3 regions of the Faecalibacterium sp. OM04-11BH genome follow, and region 1 is predicted to be linked to each of the others. Evidence: a T-box and tRNA genes for the amino acid it is inferred to sense, from the RefSeq annotation. Region 1 holds a T-box; the other regions hold tRNA genes.
What was found. The T-box of region 1 lies ahead of tyrS (tyrosine--tRNA ligase). A T-box ahead of a tRNA ligase gene usually reads a tRNA of that ligase, here a tRNA-Tyr.

Region 2: it has a tRNA-Tyr gene. The T-box ahead of tyrS (tyrosine--tRNA ligase) is inferred to sense a tRNA for this amino acid. The anticodon was not compared.
Region 3: it has a tRNA-Tyr gene. The T-box ahead of tyrS (tyrosine--tRNA ligase) is inferred to sense a tRNA for this amino acid. The anticodon was not compared.

The regions. Positions count from the first base shown of each region.
Region 1 is NZ_QULS01000002.1:143,250-146,523, forward strand. Features, by position in the region: gene tyrS (tyrosine--tRNA ligase) at 1-1,181, opposite strand, end outside; T-box leader at 1,246-1,500, opposite strand; gene recN (DNA repair protein RecN) at 1,572-3,242, opposite strand; gene DXB44_RS02455 (arginine repressor ArgR) at 3,261-3,274, opposite strand, start outside.
Region 2 is NZ_QULS01000001.1:259,237-262,510, reverse strand. Features, by position in the region: gene DXB44_RS01145 (6-phosphofructokinase) at 1-5, shown strand, start outside; gene DXB44_RS01140 (6-phosphofructokinase) at 90-1,322, shown strand; tRNA gene DXB44_RS01135 (tRNA-Tyr) at 1,507-1,591, shown strand; gene DXB44_RS01125 (YhcH/YjgK/YiaL family protein) at 1,939-2,415, shown strand; gene DXB44_RS01120 (hypothetical protein) at 2,430-2,672, shown strand; gene DXB44_RS01115 (GHKL domain-containing protein) at 2,756-3,274, opposite strand, start outside.
Region 3 is NZ_QULS01000013.1:83,624-86,897, forward strand. Features, by position in the region: gene ilvD (dihydroxy-acid dehydratase) at 1-866, shown strand, start outside; gene DXB44_RS11225 (sugar transferase) at 913-1,584, opposite strand; tRNA gene DXB44_RS11230 (tRNA-Tyr) at 1,790-1,874, shown strand; gene DXB44_RS11235 (DUF6061 family protein) at 2,027-2,278, shown strand; gene DXB44_RS11240 (hypothetical protein) at 2,377-2,553, opposite strand; partial or broken gene DXB44_RS11245 (plasmid recombination protein) at 2,571-3,274, opposite strand, start outside.

The sequences.
Region 1 (3,274 bases):
ATAACGATACCCTTGGCCAGCTGCTCTGCGGTAAAGCTGACGGTAGGAGCGGCGACCTTTTCACCGTCTGCCAGCACACCGCCCTGCACCACCAGACGGCGAGCCTCGCCGTTGGAAGCAGCCAGACCGGCCTTGACCATCATGGTCAGGATGCCAATAGCACCGTCAGTCAGGTCAGCCTCGGTCAGCTGGGTGCTGGGCATGTGTTCGGTGTCCATTGCGTTGCCGCTGAACAGTGCACGGGCAGCGTTCTGAGCCTTTTCGGCCTCTTCCTTGCCATGCACCATGCTGGTCATCTCGTAGGCAAGGATCTCCTTGGCCTCGTTCAGACGCTGATCCTGCCAAGTGCTCATCTCTTCGATCTGCTCCAGCGGTAGGAAAGTGAGCATACGGATGCACTTCATCACATCGGCATCGCCCACGTTGCGCCAGTACTGGTAGAACTCGAAGGGACTGGTCTTGTTGGGGTCCAGCCAGACAGCGTTGCCAGCAGTTTTGCCCATCTTCTTGCCCTGAGAGTCGGTCAGCAGAGTCACGGTCATAGCGTAGGCATCTTTGCCCAGCTTGCGGCGGATCAGCTCGGTGCCGCCCAGCATATTGCTCCACTGGTCGTCGCCGCCGAACTGCATATTGCAGCCGTAGTGCTGGAACATGTAGTAGAAGTCGTAGCTCTGCATGATCATGTAGTTGAACTCTAAGAAGGACAGACCCTTCTCCATGCGCTGCTTGTAGCACTCGGCGCGCAGCATGTTGTTCACGGAGAAGCAGGCGCCTACCTCGCGCAGCAGCTCAACGTAGTTCAGATCCAGCAGCCAGTCGGCGTTGTTCAGCATCAGCGCCTTGCCCTCGGAGAAATCGATAAACTTCTCCATCTGCTTCTTAAAGCAGGCAGCATTGTGGGCAATATCGTCCTTGGTCAGCATCTTGCGCATATCGGTGCGGCCGGAAGGATCACCGATCATAGTAGTGCCGCCACCGATCAGGGCGATGGGCTTGTTGCCTGCCAGCTGCAGGCGCTTCATCAGGGTCAGTGCCAGAAAATGGCCGGCGGTCAGGCTGTCGGCAGTGCAGTCAAAGCCGATGTAAAAGGTGGCCTTGCCGTTGTTGATCAGATCAATGATCTCTTCATCGGTGATCTGAGCTACCAGACCGCGGGCTTTCAGTTCTTCGTACAGCGTCATGGGAAAAACCTCCTGTTTTTGGGGCAGAGGAAACAAAAAACGCCCTCTGCCAAAATTGAATTTGGCAGAGGGCGAGATAACTTCGCGGTACCACCTCTGTTTGCCGCTTCCTCACGAAAGCGGCCTCACGAGTGCACACCCCAGAGTAGAGTGACACTCCTGCGTCTTTAACGCTCGCACGCGGCACAGCCTACTAGCCTTACGCATTCAGCCTGCAGCTCCGGGAGGTATTTCCCCTGCTGTTCTGTAATCCCTTGCACCAACCGGGACTTCTCTGGACAGAACGCTTCAGGGTACTTGTTCCCTTCATCGCCATTAACAATGTCTACTCTATCACAAGACCGTCGCCTTGTCAAGAGTTGCCTTTTTGCAAAAGCGCATTCTGCTAAATCAGCCGCCGTGCTTGTGCTCCTGCAGCATCTCTCGTGCATTGGCACGGGAAAGTTCGGTAACGTGGTCACCGGAAATCAGGCGTGCCAACGCCTCTACGCGGCCATTTTCGTCCAGCGGGTGGATCTCGGTATAGGTACGCTCGTTGGACACGTTTTTCTGGATAAGCAGATGACAATCGGCCAGTGCTGCGATCTGCGCCGTATGGGTGATACACAGGATCTGATGTCCCTGTGCGCTCTGGCGCAGTACCTCGCCAATGCGTCCGGCTGCCTTGCCGGACACACCGCTGTCGATCTCATCATAGATCACAGTAGGCACAGCGTCCTTATCGGCCATTGCATTCTTGATGGCAAGAGTGATACGGCTCAGCTCGCCGCCGGATGCGATTTTTGCCAGCGGCTTGGGCGCTTCACCGGGGTTTGTTGAGATGTAGAACTCGATGCTGTCCTGCCCATGGCTGGCCAGCGGGCCGCGGGTGTGCCGCAAAGTCATACGCACACCCGGCATATTCAAAAAGTCCAGCGTGCCGGAAATGCGGGTGTTCAGTTCCTCAAAGGCTTTCAGCCGGGTCTGGGTCAGCGCCTCTGCCTTTTCCCGCGCTTTTGCGTAAAGACGCAGCTTTTCGGCCTGCAATGCATCGTGGCGCTGCTGGGAATTCTGGATGTTATCCAGTTCCTCCCGGGCCTTCTGCCCAAAAGAAATCACGTCCTCCACCGTGCTGCCGTACTTGCGCTTCAGCCGATACAAGAGATCCAGCCGTTGCTCTACCTCGTCCAGTTCTGCATCGTTGGTGTCGTAGGCATCCAGCCGCCCGATCAGATCTGCGGCCACATCCTTGGCGTTATAGTATAAGTCCAGCAGCTGCCCGGCGGCGGCTGTAAGCGCGGGGTCCAGCTGCGCGGCAGCGTCCACCGCGTTGGAGGCTTCCCCCAGCAGATCCACTGCGCCTGCGGCATCATCACTGCCGGAAAGCAGCGCATAGCTTTGTGCCAGCCGGTCCCGGATTGCAGAGGCATTGGACAGCACCTTGCGGCGGTTTTCCAGCGTCTGCTCCTCACCGGCAGTCAGTCCGGCATCCTCGATCTCCTGCACCTGATATTGCAACAGGTCGATCTTGCGCTGTTTTTCAGCCTCATCCGTAATCAGGGCATCCAGTTCCCGCTTGACCCGCACCAGCTCACGGTACAGGGTATAGTACTCCTGAAAAACAGTGCGGTTCTGCGCATAATCATCCAGAATGTCCAGATGATGCGCCGGATTGAGCAGACCCACAGAATCGTGCTGACCGTTGATGTTGATCAGACCACCGCACAGCTCCCGCAGAACGGCTGCCGTGGCCGGCATCCCGTTGATGCGGCAGCTGCTTTTACCCTCGGCGGTGATCTCGCGGCTGAGCAGCAGTGCCTCCGAGCGCTCGTAGCCGGACTGTTCAAGCTTATCCAGCACAGCCGGCGGCACCTGCTCAAAGGCGGCGCGGATCACCGCCTTTGCAGCCCCGGTGCGCACCAAGTCCTTAGAGGTGCGGTTGCCAAGGATCGCATTGATGGAATCGATCAGGATGGATTTGCCCGCACCGGTCTCGCCGGTCAGCACATTCAGCCCCGGTTCAAAGTGCACCTCCGCCTTCTGGATCACGGCAACATTTTCAATTTGCAGGCTGCTCAGCATGGCTTCGTTCTCCTACTGTCATCTCTGTCCCA
Region 2 (3,274 bases), on a different contig from region 1:
TGTGATCTATCTTTTCCTTCCGCGTCTGTTTTCGTGCGACTGCACGTTTTTATAGCCGAAACAGAAAAAACAAAAAAGGAGAAATCATCATGGGAAAAAACGCAATCGTCGGTCAGTCCGGCGGCCCCACCTCTGTCATCAATGCCAGTCTGGCGGGTGTCTTTGAAAGCTGCAAGAACCGCGGCGCAGACGTTGTGTACGGTATGTGCAACGGTGTTGCCGGTCTGCTGGAGGAGCGGGTGGTGGATCTTTCCACCCTGCTGACCGATGACTTGGACATCGAGCTGCTCAAGCGCACCCCGTCCAGCTTTCTGGGCAGCTGCCGCTACAAGCTGCCCGACTGGCGGGATGACGAGGCGGTGTACAAAAAGCTGTTTGCCATTCTGGAAAAGCTGAACATCGGCTACTTCTTCTACATCGGCGGCAACGACTCCATGGACACCATCGGCAAGCTGGCTGACTATGGCCAGCGCGTTGGCAGCGACATCCGCTTTATGGGCGTGCCCAAGACCATCGACAACGACCTGATGGTTACCGACCACACCCCCGGCTACGGCTCTGCGGCCAAGTACATTGGCGTTGTGATGAAAGAGATCATCCGCGACGCCACCGTGTACGGCACCAAGTACGTTACCGTGGTGGAGATCATGGGCCGCAACGCCGGCTGGCTGACCGCCGCCGCCGCACTGGCCAAGAGTGACGATTGCGAGGGCGTGGATATGATCTGCCTGCCCGAGGTTCCCTTCAATGTAGAGCGCTTTGTGGAAAAGGTGCGTGTGATGCAGGAAAAAAAGCCCAGCATCGTCATTGCCGTTTCCGAGGGCGTAAAGCTGGAGGATGGACGCTATGTCTGTGAGCTGGCGGATGACGTGCACGCAGTAGACGCTTTCGGTCACAAGGCGCTGACCGGTACCGCACGGTATCTGGCCAACGTGGTGGCCCGCAATCTGGACACCAAGACCCGCTGCATCGAGCTTTCCACCCTGCAGCGCTGCGCCGGTCACCTGACCAGCCGCACCGATATCACCGAGGCCTATCAGGTGGGCGGTGCCGCCGCCAAGGCAGCCTTTGAGGGCGTCACCGGTCAGATGGTGGCTCTGAAGCGCATCTCCAACAACCCCTACCAGTGCACCACCGAGCTGCATCCCATCAGCGAGGTCGCCAACTTGGAAAAGAAGGTTCCCCTGAGCTGGATGAACAACAACCACACCCAGATGACCGAGGACTTCTTGGACTACGCCCGTCCGCTGATCCAGGCCGAGCTGACCCCGCTGTACATCGCCGGTCTGCCGCACCACATCTACATGAAGAACCAGAAGTGATTTTCTCCTGATTTTTTGTCAGGCTGAAAAGCCCTCCCGCCCGGATGCTGTAAAGCACACCCGGACGGGAGGGCTTTTGTGATTGTTGTATATATTTTTGCCCTCAGCCCAAATTATGGGTTGACAAACCGCGTTTTCAGTGGTAACATATACAGGCAGTCCACGCGACTGTAAAAATGAATATGGGCGTGTTCCCGAGTGGCCAATGGGGACAGACTGTAAATCTGCTGCTTTCAGCTTCGGTGGTTCGAATCCACCCGCGCCCACCAAGAACTCCGGTATCCAATGGGTACCGGAGTTTCTGTTTTATCTGTCTTGCAAAAGGGGCTGCAAGGGTGGATTCGAACAGCATCGACCCGCCGAATAGTCCGGCGGGTAAAAAAGCCCCTGTGCAACAGCGACGACCGCTGCCTGCGGCAGAAACAGGGAGGAGCTGTTGGGGCTGCGGCCAGCAGGATGCGCGTGCCGCCCAAGGCACGATGCAGCCGCTGCCAGCCGCGACCCGGGCTCCTTATACAGCGCGGCTCGCGACATCCGCCCGCACACATATTGCATCTGTCTCTGACCTGTGATACCATACAGGTAAGCAAAACGATACAGACGGAGGACTTTTTCCATGATCTACGATACCCTGAACAACCTGCCCAACTATCTGGGCGTAAGCGACAATCTGGACACCGTGATCGAGTACATCATGGCGCGGGATATCACCACTCTGCCTGCCGGGCGCACCCGCATTGATGGGGACAAGGCGGTGGTCACCGTGAGCACCGTCACGCCCCAGACGTCCGACAAGGCGCTGTTCCAGCGGCACGACAACCATATCACGCTGGAGACTGACTTGGACGGCAGTGAGCTGTTTGAGGTAAGCCTTGCGGAGCTGACCCCCACCAAGCCCACCGATGAAGCCGCCGACACCACCGTAGGCACCGCCGGTACCAGCATTGCCGGGATGCTCTGTGAGGGACGCTTTGCCCTGTATCTGGCCGGGGAACCGTATAAATCCGGACTGAAGGCGCAGGGCTGCGGCAAGCTGAAAAAAGCCGTGTTCAGCATTGAGCTGGACCCGGACGAGGAAGAAGCGGAAGAATAACAGGAGGTGCCGCTATGAAGCGCTTTCTTTCCATCTTTTTTTGCACGCTTTTATTGTTGCTGCTATTTACGTTCTGCGGTGGCGTTCTCCTGTTTGACCTTCACAAAAACGTCTACGGTTGGACGCTGCCTGTTAGTCTTTGTATCAGTGCTGTGATCGCCGTGTGCTGGAAAATGGACGACAAGATCACTGCCCTGCAAAAGCGGGTGGATGAGCTGGAAGCCGCACAAAAAAGCACGGAAAAGCTTGAAAAATAATACAGCGCCGCCCTTCGCAGAAAAAACTCTCTGCAAAGGACGGCGCTGCTTTTTTGAACGCTTTCACGTTAGTCTGCCGGTGGTTACAGATTCAGCAGGACATTCACCCGGAAGAGGTGTTCCTCTGTCTCCAAGTGCAGACTGCCGTTGTATTTGTGCACCACCATCTCGGCGGATACCAGCCCGATGCCGGTGCCCTCGTGCTTGGTGGAGTGCAGGATGCCCTGCTGCTTTTTCAGCACGCCGTCGTAATGGTTCTCTACCACAAGCCCCAGCATGGCGGGGCTGAGCATCTGCGCCATCACCTGCACCCGGCGCTGCTCCGGCGGCAGCTTCTGGCTGGCGTGCAGGGCGTTTTCCAGCAGATTGCCCAGAATGGTGCACAGGTCGGCCTCCGGCATGGGCAGCTGCCGGGGCAGTGCCAGCTTCCACTCCACAGGGACACCCTGCTGCCCGGCCGCGTGGTCGTAATATCCGGCCAGCGCATCCACGGCGGCGTTGGCGCACAGGCTGGGGCGGTGCTCACTGAGTTCGCTTTCATACTGGCGCAGATAGCTTTTTAGCTCCTCCAGCTGCCCGGTCTCGGTCAGTCCGGCGATCAC
Region 3 (3,274 bases), on a different contig from region 1:
GCTGCTCCACCAACACGGTGCTGCACCTGCTGGCCATCGCCTACGAGGCCGGTGTGCCCATCGATCTGAAGCTGTTCAACGAGATCAGCGCCAAGACCCCCAACCTGTGCCATCTGGCACCGGCAGGCCCCACCCACATGCCGGATCTGTACGCGGCGGGCGGCATCCCGGCAGTACAGGCAGAGCTGGCCAAGAAGGGCCTGCTGGATCTGGATGTGCCCACCGTCACCGGCAAGACCCTTGGCGAGAACATCAAGGGTGCCCATATCCTGAACGAAAAGGCCATCCGTCCCATCGAGAACCCCTACTCTGAGACCGGCGGTCTGCAGATCCTGTGGGGCAACATTGCCCCGGACGGCTGCGTTGTCAAGCGCAGCGCTGTCGCCCCGGAGATGCAGCAGCATTCCGGCCCGGCGCGGGTGTTCAACAGCGAGGAGGAAGCCATTGCCGCCATCTACGCAGGCAAGATCGTCCCGGGCGATGTGGTGGTCATCCGCTACGAAGGCCCCAAGGGCGGCCCGGGCATGCGGGAGATGCTCAACCCCACCTCTGCGCTGGCCGGTATGAAGCTGGATAAGACGGTGGCGCTCATCACCGATGGCCGCTTCTCCGGCGCATCCCGTGGTGCTGCTATCGGCCACGTCAGCCCGGAGGCGGCCTCCGGCGGCCCCATCGGCCTGATCGAAGAAGGGGATACTATCACCATCGATATCCCCAACGCCTCCATCACGCTGGAGGTCAGCGATGCAGTGCTGGCCGAGCGCAAGGCAAAGTACGTTGCGCCGGAGCCCAACATCAAGACCGGCTGGCTCAGCCGCTACGCCCGCATGGTCACCAGTGCAAATCTGGGTGCGGTGCTGAAATAAACGTAACGAAAGCGCCTGTTGTGCGGATGCACAACAGGCGCTTTTGTCACTCTCCGTATTTCATGAACATGGCGCGGACGGTGAGGAAGATGATCTTCCAGTCCACCCAGAAGCTGCGCTCCTGAATGTATTTCAGATCCAGCGCCACCCACTCGTCAAAGCTCATCTCGTTACGGTGGGGTGTGATCTGCCAGTAGCAGCTCAGTCCGGGTGTGACGTACAGCCGCTGGCGCTGGTAGTCGCTGTACAGCTCTACCTCCCGGGGTAGTGCGGGGCGCGGTCCCACGATGCTCATATCGCCCCGCAGCACGTTGAGCAGCTGGGGTAGCTCGTCCAGACTGGTCTTGCGCAGAAAACGTCCCACCCGGGTAATGCGGGGGTCGCCCTTGATCTTGAACACCGGGCCGTCCATCTGGTTCAGCTTCAACAATTCGTTCAGCCGCTTCTCAGCGTCCGGGCACATGGTGCGGAACTTATACAGCCAGAACAGCTTGCCGTCCCGTCCTACCCGCCGCTGCCGGAAAATGGCTCCGTCTCCGGGGCTGTCCAGCACGATGGCAAGACTGATCACCAGCGCCAGCGGCGCAAGCAAGATCAGCGCCAGCAGGGAGAATACGATGTCCTGTGCACGCCGCAGCACCCAGTAATGCCGATGGCCGCGCAGCATTTTTTCCCGGTCGATAAAAATTTGCGGGGCGGCGTTGATTGTTGACTCCATGCAATGACCTACTCCTGCCTGTAAAATCTTTACATTATTTTAACATAAAACAGGATGCAATTCAACCAGATAAAGCGCGGCGGACGGGGGCAGAAAGTATGCTGAAAAAAGTGCCGAAAAAGTGAAAAAAGGTAGTTGACAAAACCCCTTTCTCATGCTAAAATAAACAAGTCGTCCGGCAAACGGATGCACAACAAAAGAATATGGGCGTGTTCCCGAGTGGCCAATGGGGACAGACTGTAAATCTGCTGCTTTCAGCTTCGGTGGTTCGAATCCACCCGCGCCCACCAAACAAGAAAAATCCGAACCTGTTTCCGATTGGAGAAGGGTTCGGATTTTTCGTTTTCTTTGGGTACAGCAATGAAGGCTCCCGTGGACGGCGCAAAACTCTGATGCCTTGTCATAGACCGTAAGCCGATAACGAGAATTGGAGGATGCGATTATGAAGTACGATGCAAGAGCCTGTTCGTTCAACATGGATACCGGGTGCGTGGAGTTGACTCTCCAAGATGGGAGAAAAATTTCCATTGACTGCACCGGGGTTGAGGATGCACTGAATGTGACTATGGCACAGCAGACGGAATTGGACTACCTTATCTACAATGACCCGCTGGGATATGCGGATTTGATTCTGAACGGTGACCCGGAGGAGTACTTAAAGAATGTGACCGGAAGCCATGGGTTAGAAGATTAAGGGCAAAAAAATAAGAGGTGTGCCCAACTGGACACACCTCGGTGAGACACATCTATATAAGGCAGGGCGTTCCCTTTACTGGGAGCGTCCTGCTGTTTTTATGCTGCAACAGGCAAGGCTTGTAGAGTTTCCTGCTCTTTCAGCCATTCCTCGTATTCACGCTGGCCTTCCTCGCTGTTGAAAAACTCAACCATGGAGGGATAAAAGCAACGCGCAAGGGTCTTGATTGCTTCATCCGGGTAGCCGGATTTGTTCGACTTCTTCTTTTTGTTCAAATGGTATCCTCCGAAACTCAAAGTTCCATATCCTGCCCACGCTTGCGGTTTTTCTGCGGCACATTCATGGTGCGCTCCTGCTTGAGGGCGAGAATCTTTTCCAGAAAGCTGCGCACCAGTTCAGGCGCACGGTGGAGCGCGTCCAGATAGGGCTTCACTTCATACCAGAGTTCATGATACTTTTGACCCCAATGAGCAGCTTCCTTCTTGGCGGTGGAAAGTTCTTCTTTCAAGCGGCGGTTCTCCACGTCCATCATATAGCCGTGGTCGGCTTGCTTTTTCAGCTTGGAAAATTCTTCTTCGGTCAGCGAGTAGTTACCGAGAAAGGTGCGTTTGCCGATATAATCCAGATCGCGCGCATGAATGAGGGCTTCTTTCGTGAGCGTGGCCTTTTTCTGCACAGCGGCAAGTTCCTTCTCCTTTTTGGAGAGGGTCTGACTGGTTTTGGCAAGCGACTGCGCCTTTTGGTCGGCTTGGGCGGTCAGGCTGTCCAGACGTTCCTGCTCCCGCTGGACTTTGAACTGCGTGACAGTCAGGTGTTCTTCGGTGCTGCCACGCTCGCCGCGCTCCACATCGGTGTACCCGGCAGTACGCATATAGTTGAAGAAATCGTCTTGCAGGACGCTGTACGACTTCTTCAGGACTGGCTTGCCGTTCTTTTGCAGCACGGGCTTTCCGGCATCGTCCAGCAGGGGCTTGGATGCCCACTTCTTGCTCCGAC